Regions from separate parts of the Faecalibacterium sp. I3-3-33 genome, predicted to be linked through region 2. Evidence: a T-box and tRNA genes for the amino acid it is inferred to sense, from the RefSeq annotation. Region 2 holds a T-box; the other regions hold tRNA genes.

Region 1 (3,272 bases), 900 kb from region 2:
TTGATGTCAACTCTGCCTACTTTGACAATCACGGCGGCTATGAGTTCGCCAAGCAGTTCTATGAGGATGCCTACAAAGCAGCCGTTCAGATCGTGGGTGGTGAGCAGTATGTTCTCTCGGCAGTCATGCACGCCGATGAAGTCAACCGTGCCATGACCGAAGCACTAGGCCGGGAGGTCTACCACTACCATCTTCATGTGGTCTATGTACCTGTGGTGGAAAAGCAAATCCTCTGGTCGAAACGCTGCAAGGACAAGGCACTGGTCGGCACCGTCAAGGAGACCGTCATGCAGGTCAGCCGAAGCAAGAAGTGGGCTTCCAAGCCCCTGCTGGACGATGCTGGAAAGCCTGTCCTGCAAAAGAGCGGCAAGCCAGTCCTGAAGAAGTCGTACAGTGTCCTGCAAGACGATTTCTTCAACTATATGCGCAATGCCGGGTACACGGATGTAGAGCGCGGTGAGCGCGGCAGCACCGAAGAACACCTGACCGTCACCCAGTTCAAAGTCCAGCGGGAGCAGGAGCGGCTGGACAGCCTGACCGCCCAAGCCGACCAAAAGGCGCAGTCGCTTGCCAAAACCAGTCAGACCCTCTCCAAAAAGGAGAAGGAACTTGCCGCTGTGCAGAAAAAGGCCACGCTCACGAAAGAAGCCCTCATTCATGCGCGCGATCTTGATTATATCGGCAAGCGCACCTTTCTCGGTAACTACTCGCTGACCGAAGAAGAATTCTCCAAGCTGAAAAAGCAAGCCGACCACGGCTATATGATGGACGTGGAGAACCGCCGCCTGAAAGAAGAACTTTCCACCGCCAAGAAGGAAACCATTCATTGGAGCAACAAGTACCACGACCTGTGGTACGATGTAAAGCCCTATCTGGACGCCCTCCACCGTGCGCCTGAACTGGTTCGCAGCTTTCTGGAAAAGATTCTTGCCCCCAAGCAGGAGCGCACCATGAATGTGCCGCAGAAAAACCGCAAGCGTGGGCAGGATATGGAACTTTGATTTTCGGAGGATACTATTTGAACAAAAAGAAGAAGTCAAACAAATCCGGCTACCCGGATGAAGCAATCAAGACCCTTGCACGTTGCTTTTATCCCTCCATGGTTGAGTTTTTCAACAGCGAGGAAGGTCAGCGTGAATATGAGGAATGGCTGAAAGAGCAGGAGGCTCTGAACGCCGCACCCATCGCAGCATAAAAACAGCAGGACGCTCCCGGAAAAGGGAACGCCCTGTCTTACATAGATGTATCTCGCCGAGGTGTGTCCAGTTGGGCGCACCTCTTATTTTTTTGCCCTTAATCTTCTAACCCATGGCTCCCGGCCACATTCTTCAAATATTCCTCTGGGTCACCGTTCAGAATCAAATCTGCATAGCCCAGTGGATCATTATAGATAAGGTAGTCCAATTCCGTTTGCTGTGCCATAGTCAAATTCAGTGCATCCTCAACCCCGGTGCAGTCAATGGAGATTTTTCTCCCATCCCGGAGCAGCAGTTCCACACACCCGGTATCCATGTTAAACTTGCAGGCTCTTTCATCGTACTTCATAATCATACCCTCCAAATCTTGTTATTGACTTACGGTCTATGACAAGGTATCGGGGTTTTGTATCTTCCACGGGAGCCGTCGTTATCGTACCCGAAGAAAACGAAAAATCCGAACCCTTCTCCAATCGGAAACAGGTTCGGATTTTTCTTGTTTGGTGGGCGCGGGTGGATTCGAACCACCGAAGCTGAAAGCAGCAGATTTACAGTCTGTCCCCATTGGCCACTCGGGAACACGCCCATATTCATTTGTTGTGCATCTGTGTGCCGGACGACTTGTTTATTTTAGCATGAGAAAGAGGTTTTGTCAACTACCTTTTTCACTTTTTTCAGCACTTTTTTCAGCATACTTTCTGCCCCCGTCCGCCGCGCTTTATCTGGTTGAATTGCGTCCTGTTTTATGTTAAAATAATGTAAAGATTTTACAGGCAGGAGTGGGTCATCGCATGGAGTCAACAATCAACGCCGCCCCGCAAATTTCTATCGACCGGGAGAAGATGCTGCGCAGCCATCGGCGTTACTGGGTGCTGCGGCGCACACAGGATATCGTATTCTCCCTGCTGGCGTTGATCTTGCTTGCGCCGCTGGCGCTGGTGATCAGTCTTGCCATCGTGCTGGACAGCCCCGGAGACGGAGCCATTTTCCAGCAGCGGCGGGTAGGACGGGACGGCAAACTGTTCTGGCTGTATAAGTTCCGCACCATGTGCCCGGACGCCGAGGAGCAGCTGAATGAGCTGCTGAGCCAGAACCAGATGGACGGCCCGGTGTTCAAGATCAAGGGCGACCCCCGCATTACCCGAGTGGGGCATTTTCTGCGCAAGACCAGTCTGGACGAGCTGCCCCAGCTGCTCAACGTGCTGCGGGGCGACATGAGCATCGTGGGGCCGCGTCCCGCGCTGCCCCGGGAGGTGGAGTTGTACAGCGACTACCAGCGCCAGCGGCTGTACGTCACTCCCGGGCTGAGCTGCTACTGGCAGATCGCACCCCACCGCAACGAGATGAGCTTTGACGAGTGGGTGGCGCTGGATCTGAAATACATCCAGGAGCGCAGCTTCTGGGTGGACTGGAAGATCATCTTCCTCACCGTCCGCGCCATGTTCATGAAATACGGAGAGTGAAAAAAGCGCCTGTTGTGCATCCGCACAACAGGCGCTTTCGTTACGTTTATTTCAGCACCGCACCCAGATTTGCACTGGTGACCATGCGGGCGTAACGGCTCAGCCAGCCGGTCTTGATGTTGGGCTCGGGCGCAACGTATTTTGCCTTGCGCTCTGCCAGCACTGCATCGCTGACCTCCAGCGTGATGGAGGCGTTGGGGATATCGATGGTGATGGTGTCCCCTTCCTCGATCAGGCCGATGGGGCCGCCGGAGGCTGCCTCCGGGCTGACGTGGCCGATGGCAGCACCGCGGGATGCACCGGAGAAGCGGCCGTCGGTGATGAGGGCTACCGTCTTATCCAGCTTCATGCCAGCCAGCGCAGAGGTGGGGTTGAGCATCTCCCGCATACCCGGGCCGCCCTTGGGGCCTTCGTAGCGGATGACCACCACATCGCCCGGAACGATCTTGCCCGCGTAGATGGCGGCAATGGCCTCTTCCTCGCTGTTGAACACCCGCGCCGGGCCGGAATGCTGCTGCATCTCCGGGGCTACCGCACTGCGCTTGACAACGCAGCCGTCCGGGGCAATGTTGCCCCACAAAATCTGCAGACCGCCGGTCTCAGAGTAGGGGTT
Region 2 (3,272 bases):
GCGCCTGCGGACAGCGGGCAGTTGCTTTATGCACCGGTCACGGGACGCATCCGGGCACTGACACGGATCAAGGATCCGGTGTTCTCCAGCGAGGTGTTGGGCAAGGGCTGCGCCATCGAGCCCAGCTGTGGCGAGGTGGTAGCACCCGCAGACGGCATCGTGAAAAAGATCGCCAAGACCTGCCATGCCGTCAGTCTGCTGTGTGATAACGGGTTGGAGGTGCTCATCCATGTTGGCATGGACACCGTGGAGCTGAAAGGCAAAGGCTATGAGCTGTTTGTACAGGCTGGCGACCATGTGCAGAAGGGGCAGCTGCTTTTCCGGTTCGATCTGCAGGCCATCGCAGCGGCAGGCTACACGCTGACCACTCCGGTGATCGTGACCAACAGCAGTCGGTTTGCACGGATAGAGCCTTTGCTCTCCGGCCGGGTAACTGCCGGGCAGCAGCTGTTACGCGCCAAAATGTAAAAAATGGGCCAGAAACGCCTACGGACGTTTCTGGCCCATAAATTTTATATTGCTTTTTACAGCGTTACCTTGTGGTAGATCTTTTTGCCCTTCTTGATGACGATACCCTTGGCAAGCTGCTCTGCGGTAAAGCTGACGGTGGGAGCAGCGACCTTTTCGCCGTCTGCCAGCACACCGCCTTGCACCACCAGACGGCGAGCCTCGCCGTTGGAAGCAGCCAGACCGGCCTTGACCATCAGGGTCAGGATGCCGATAGCACCGTCCGTCAGGTCAGCCTCGGTCAGCTGGGTGCTGGGCATGTGCTCGGTATCCATCGCATTGCCGCTGAACAGTGCGCGGGCAGCATTCTGAGCTTTTTCGGCCTCTTCCTTGCCATGCACCATGCTGGTCATCTCGTAGGCAAGAATCTCCTTGGCCTCGTTCAGGCGCTGATCCTGCCAAGTGCTCATCTCTTCGATCTGCTCCAACGGCAGGAAGGTGAGCATACGGATGCACTTCATCACATCGGCATCGCCCACGTTGCGCCAGTACTGGTAGAACTCGAAGGGGCTGGTCTTGTTGGGATCCAGCCAGACAGCGTTGCCGGCAGTCTTGCCCATCTTCTTGCCCTGAGAGTCGGTCAGCAGGGTCACGGTCATGGCGTAGGCATCCTTGCCCAGTTTGCGGCGGATCAGCTCGGTGCCGCCCAGCATATTGCTCCACTGGTCATCGCCGCCGAACTGCATATTGCAGCCGTAGTGCTGGAACATGTAGTAGAAGTCGTAGCTCTGCATGATCATGTAGTTGAACTCTAAGAAGGACAGACCCTTCTCCATGCGCTGCTTATAGCACTCGGCGCGCAACATGTTGTTCACGGAGAAGCAGGCGCCTACTTCGCGCAGCAGTTCAACGTAGTTCAGATCCAGCAGCCAGTCGGCGTTGTTCAGCATCAGCGCCTTGCCCTCGGAGAAATCGATAAACTTCTCCATCTGCTTCTTAAAGCAAGCTGCATTATGGGCGATATCGTCCTTGGTCAGCATCTTGCGCATATCGGTGCGGCCGGAGGGGTCACCGATCATAGTAGTGCCGCCGCCGATCAGGGCGATGGGCTTATTACCAGCCAGCTGCAGGCGCTTCATCAGGGTCAGTGCCAGAAAATGGCCGGCAGTCAGGCTGTCGGCGGTGCAGTCAAAGCCGATGTAAAAGGTAGCCTTACCATTGTTGATCAGGTCGATGATCTCTTCATCGGTGATCTGGGCTACCAGACCGCGGGCCTTCAGTTCTTCGTACAGCGTCATGGGAAAAACCTCCTGTTTTTGGGGCAGAGGAAACAAAACGCCCTCTGCCAAAAATAAATTTGGCAGAGGGCGAGATAACTTCGCGGTACCACCTCTGTTTGCCGTTCCCTCACGGAAGCGGCCTTACGAGTGCACACCCCAGAGTAGAGTGACACTCCTGCGTTTTTAACGCTCGCACGCGGCACAGCCTACTAGCCTTACGCATTCAGCCTGCGGCTCCGGGAGGTATTTCCCCTGCTGTTCTGTGATCCCTTGCACCAACCGGGACTTCTCTGGACAGAATCCTTCAGGGTACTTGTTCCCTTCATCGCCATTAACAGTGTCTACTCTATCACAAGACCGCCGCTTTGTCAAGAGTTGGCCTTTCTGCAAAATCAGCCGCCGTGCTTGCGCTCCTGCAACATTTCCCGGGCATTGGCGCGGGAAAGCTCTGTAATGTGGTCGCCGGAGATGAGACGTGCCAAGGCCTCCACGCGGCCGTTTTCGTCCAGCGGATGGATCTCGGTATAGGTGCGCTCGTTAGACACATTTTTCTGGATAAGCAGATGACAATCGGCCAGTGCTGCGATCTGCGCCGTGTGGGTGATGCACAGGATCTGATGCCCCTGCGCGCTCTGACGCAGTACCTCGCCGATGCGTCCCGCAGCCTTGCCGGACACGCCGCTGTCGATCTCATCATAGATCACGGTAGGCACAGCATCCTTATCAGCCATTGCGTTCTTGATGGCAAGGGTGATACGGCTCAGCTCGCCGCCGGACGCGATCTTTGCCAGGGGCTTGGGTGCTTCACCGGGGTTTGTTGAGATGTAGAATTCAACGCTGTCCTGCCCGTGGCTGGCCAGCGGGCCGCGGGTGTGCCGCAAAGTCATACGCACACCCGGCATATTCAAAAAGTCCAGCGTGCCGGAAATGCGGGTGTTCAGCTCCTCAAAGGCTTTCAGCCGGGTCTGGGTCAGCACCTCGGCCTTTTCCCGCGCTTTTGCGTAAAGACGCAGCTTTTCTGCCTGCAAAGTATCATAGCGCTGCTGGGAATGCTGGATATTGTCCAGCTCTTCCCGGGCTTTCTGCCCGAAAGCGATCACATCTTCCACCGTGCTACCGTACTTTCGCTTCAGCCGGTACAAAAGATCCAGCCGCTGCTCCACCTCGTCCAGTTCTGCATCGTTGGTGTCGTAGGCATCCAGCCGCCCGATCAGATCTGCGGCCACATCCTTGGCGTTATAGTATAAGTCCAGCAGTTGCCCGGCGGCGGCTGTAAGCGCGGGGTCCAGCTGCGCGGCAGCGTCCACTGCGTTGGAGGCTTCCCCCAGCAGATCCACTGCGCCTGCAGCATCATCACTGCCGGAAAGCAGCGCATAGCTTTGTGCCAGACGATCCCGGATGGTAGACGCATTGGACAGCACCTTCCGGCGGTTTTCCAGCGTCTGCTCCTCACCGGCAGTCAGCCCGGCATCCTCGATCTCCTGCACCTGATACTGCAATAGGTCGATTTTGCGCTGTTTTTCAGCCTCATCGGTGATCAGGGCA
Region 3 (3,272 bases), 440 kb from region 2:
TTCCACCCTGCTGACCGATGATCTGGACATCGAGCTGCTCAAGCGTACCCCGTCCAGCTTTCTGGGCAGCTGCCGCTATAAGCTGCCCGACTGGCGGGACGACGAGGCGGTGTACAAAAAGCTGTTTGCCATTCTGGAAAAGCTGAACATCGGCTACTTCTTCTACATCGGCGGCAACGACTCCATGGACACCATCGGCAAGCTGGCTGACTACGGCCAGCGCATCGGCAGCGACATCCGCTTTATGGGTGTGCCCAAGACCATCGACAACGACCTGATGGTTACCGACCACACCCCCGGTTACGGCTCTGCGGCCAAGTACATCGGCGTTGTGATGAAGGAGATCATCCGTGACGCCACCGTGTATGGCACCAAGTACGTTACCGTGGTGGAGATCATGGGCCGCAACGCCGGCTGGCTGACCGCCGCCGCCGCACTGGCCAAGAGCGACGATTGCGAGGGAGTGGACATGATCTGCCTGCCCGAGGTTCCCTTCAACGTGGAGCGCTTTGTGGAAAAGGTGCGTGTGATGCAGGAAAAGAAGCCCAGCATCGTCATTGCCGTGTCCGAGGGCGTAAAGCTGGAGGATGGCCGCTATGTCTGCGAGCTGGCTGACGACGTGCACGCAGTGGACGCTTTCGGCCACAAGGCACTGACCGGTACCGCACGGTATCTGGCCAACGTGGTGGCACGCAATCTGGACACCAAGACCCGCTGCATCGAGCTTTCCACCCTGCAGCGCTGCGCCGGTCACCTGACCAGCCGCACCGACATCACCGAGGCCTATCAGGTGGGCGGTGCTGCTGCCAAGGCAGCCTTTGAGGGTGTTACCGGCCAGATGGTGGCTCTGAAGCGCATCTCCAACAACCCCTACCAGTGCACCACCGAGCTGCATCCCATCAGCGAGGTCGCCAACCTGGAAAAGAAGGTTCCCTTGAGCTGGATGAACAACAACCACACCCAGATGACCGAGGACTTCCTGGACTACGCCCGTCCGCTGATCCAGGCTGAGCTGACCCCGCTGTACATTGCCGGTCTGCCGCACCATATTTACATGAAGAACCAGAAGTGATCTTCTCCTGATTTTTTGTCAGGCTGAAAAGCCCTCCCGCCCGGACGCTGTAAAGCGCACCCGGACGGGAGGGCTTTTATGATTTTCACATATATTTTTGCGCGCAGCCCAAATTATGGGTTGACAAATTGCGCTTTCGGTGGTAACATATACAGGCAGTCCACGCGGCTGTGGAAAACGAATATGGGCGTGTTCCCGAGTGGCCAATGGGGACAGACTGTAAATCTGCTGCTTTCAGCTTCGGTGGTTCGAATCCACCCGCGCCCACCAAACAAGAAAAATCCGAACCTGTTTCCGATTGGAGAAGGGTTCGGATTTTTCGTTTTCTTCGGGTACGATAACGAAGGCTCCCGTGGAAGATACAAAACTCCGATACCTTGTCATAGACCGTAACCACACAACAAGAGTTTGGAGGACACAATGATGAAATACGATGCAAGAGCCTGTTCGTTCAATATGGATACCGGGTGTGTGGAGCTGCTGCTCCAAGATGGGCGTAAAATCTCCATCGACTGCACCGGGGTCGAGGATGCACTGAATGTGACTATGGCACAGCAGACGGAACTGGACTACCTCATCTACAATGATCCGCTGGGCTATGCAGATTTGATTCTGAACGGTGACCCAGAGGAATATTTGAAGAATGTGGCCGGGAGCCATGGGTTAGAAGATTAAGGGCAAAAAAATAAGAGGTGCGCCCAACTGGACACACCTCGGCGAGATACATCTATGTAAGACAGGGCGTTCCCTTTTCCGGGAGCGTCCTGCTGTTTTTATGCTGCGATGGGTGCGGCGTTCAGAGCCTCCTGCTCTTTCAGCCATTCCTCATATTCACGCTGACCTTCCTCGCTGTTGAAAAACTCAACCATGGAGGGATAAAAGCAACGTGCCAGCGCCTTGATTGCTTCATCCGGGTAGCCGGATTTGTTCGACTTCTTCTTTTTGTTCAAATGGTATCCTCCGAAAATCAAAGTTCCATATCCTGCCCACGCTTGCGGTTTCGCTGCGACACATTCATGGTGCGCTCCTGCTTGGGGGCAAGAATCTTTTCCAGAAAGCCGCGCACCAGTTCGGGCGCACGGTGGAGAGCATCCAGATAGGGCTTTACATCGTACCACAGGTCGTGGTACTTGTTGCTCCAATGAATGGCTTCCTTTTGGGCGGTGGAAAGTTCTTCTTTCAAGCGGCGGTTCTCCACATCCATCATATAGCCGTGGTCGGCCTGTTTTTTCAGCTTGGAGAATTCTTCTTCGGTCAGCGAGTAGTTACCGAGAAAGGTGCGCTTGCCGATATAATCCAGATCACGCGCATGAATGAGGGCTTCTTTCGTGAGCGTGGTCTTTTTCTGAATGGAGGCAAGTTCTTTCTCCTTTTGGGAGAGGGCCTGACTGGTTTTGGCAAGCGATTGTGCCTGCTGGTCGGCTTGGGTGGTCAGGGTGTCCAGCCGTTCCTGCTCCCGCTGGACTTTGAACTGAGTGACAGTCAGGTGTTCTTCGGTGCTGCCACGCTCGCCGCGCTCCACATCGGTGTACCCGGCAGTACGCATATAGTTGAAGAAATCGTCTTGCAGGACGCTGTACGACTTCTTCAGGACTGGCTTGCCGTTCTTTTGCAGCACGGGCTTTCCGGCATCGTCCAGCAGGGGCTTGGATGCCCACTTCTTGCTCCGGCTGACCTGCATGACAGTCTCCTTGACGGTGCCGACCAGTGCCTTGTCCTTGCAGCGTTTCGACCACAGGATTTGCTTTTCCACCACAGGCACATAGACCACATGGAGGTGGTAGTGGTAGACCTCCCGGCCCAGTGCTTCGGTCATGGCACGGTTGATCTCATCGGCGTGCATGACAGCTGAGAGGATATACTGCTCACCACCCACGATTTGCACAGCAGCTTTGTAGGCATCCGCATAGAACTGCTTGGCGAACTCGTAGCCACCGTGATTGTCAAAATAGGCCGAGTTGACATCAAAGACAAGTTCACAGTAGTGGGTAGCATCCGGCTTCAAGCCGCGCGTGGAGATGGTTTCGGCGGCTTCCAGTTGGGCGAATAGGTCGGTGTAGCTGGCGGTTGGCTTTTTGAAGTGGACGTTCCATGAGGTGCGCTGGGGGATAATGTCGGGGTTCCGATAGCTGCCCTTTTCGCGTTCGTTGTGCTGCTGGGTGTTGCCAACAGCCTTATCCGAAACGGCGAGATTCCGGAC

Evidence for each region. The T-box of region 2 lies ahead of tyrS (tyrosine--tRNA ligase). A T-box ahead of a tRNA ligase gene usually reads a tRNA of that ligase, here a tRNA-Tyr.
Region 1: it has a tRNA-Tyr gene. The T-box ahead of tyrS (tyrosine--tRNA ligase) is inferred to sense a tRNA for this amino acid. The anticodon was not compared.
Region 3: it has a tRNA-Tyr gene. The T-box ahead of tyrS (tyrosine--tRNA ligase) is inferred to sense a tRNA for this amino acid. The anticodon was not compared.

Annotation. Positions count from the first base shown of each region.
Region 1 covers NZ_CP094469.1:2,474,646-2,477,917, forward strand. The annotation lists gene MTP39_RS11670 (plasmid recombination protein) at 1-1,001, shown strand, start outside; gene MTP39_RS11675 (hypothetical protein) at 1,019-1,195, shown strand; gene MTP39_RS11680 (DUF6061 family protein) at 1,294-1,545, opposite strand; tRNA gene MTP39_RS11685 (tRNA-Tyr) at 1,698-1,782, opposite strand; gene MTP39_RS11690 (sugar transferase) at 1,988-2,659, shown strand; gene ilvD (dihydroxy-acid dehydratase) at 2,706-3,272, opposite strand, start outside.
Region 2 covers NZ_CP094469.1:1,578,117-1,581,388, reverse strand. The annotation lists gene MTP39_RS07570 (PTS sugar transporter subunit IIA) at 1-468, shown strand, start outside; gene tyrS (tyrosine--tRNA ligase) at 525-1,745, opposite strand; T-box leader at 1,808-2,062, opposite strand; gene recN (DNA repair protein RecN) at 2,120-3,272, opposite strand, start outside.
Region 3 covers NZ_CP094469.1:2,020,802-2,024,073, reverse strand. The annotation lists gene MTP39_RS09510 (6-phosphofructokinase) at 1-1,072, shown strand, start outside; tRNA gene MTP39_RS09505 (tRNA-Tyr) at 1,258-1,342, shown strand; gene MTP39_RS09500 (DUF6061 family protein) at 1,496-1,747, shown strand; gene MTP39_RS09495 (hypothetical protein) at 1,846-2,022, opposite strand; gene MTP39_RS09490 (plasmid recombination protein) at 2,040-3,272, opposite strand, start outside.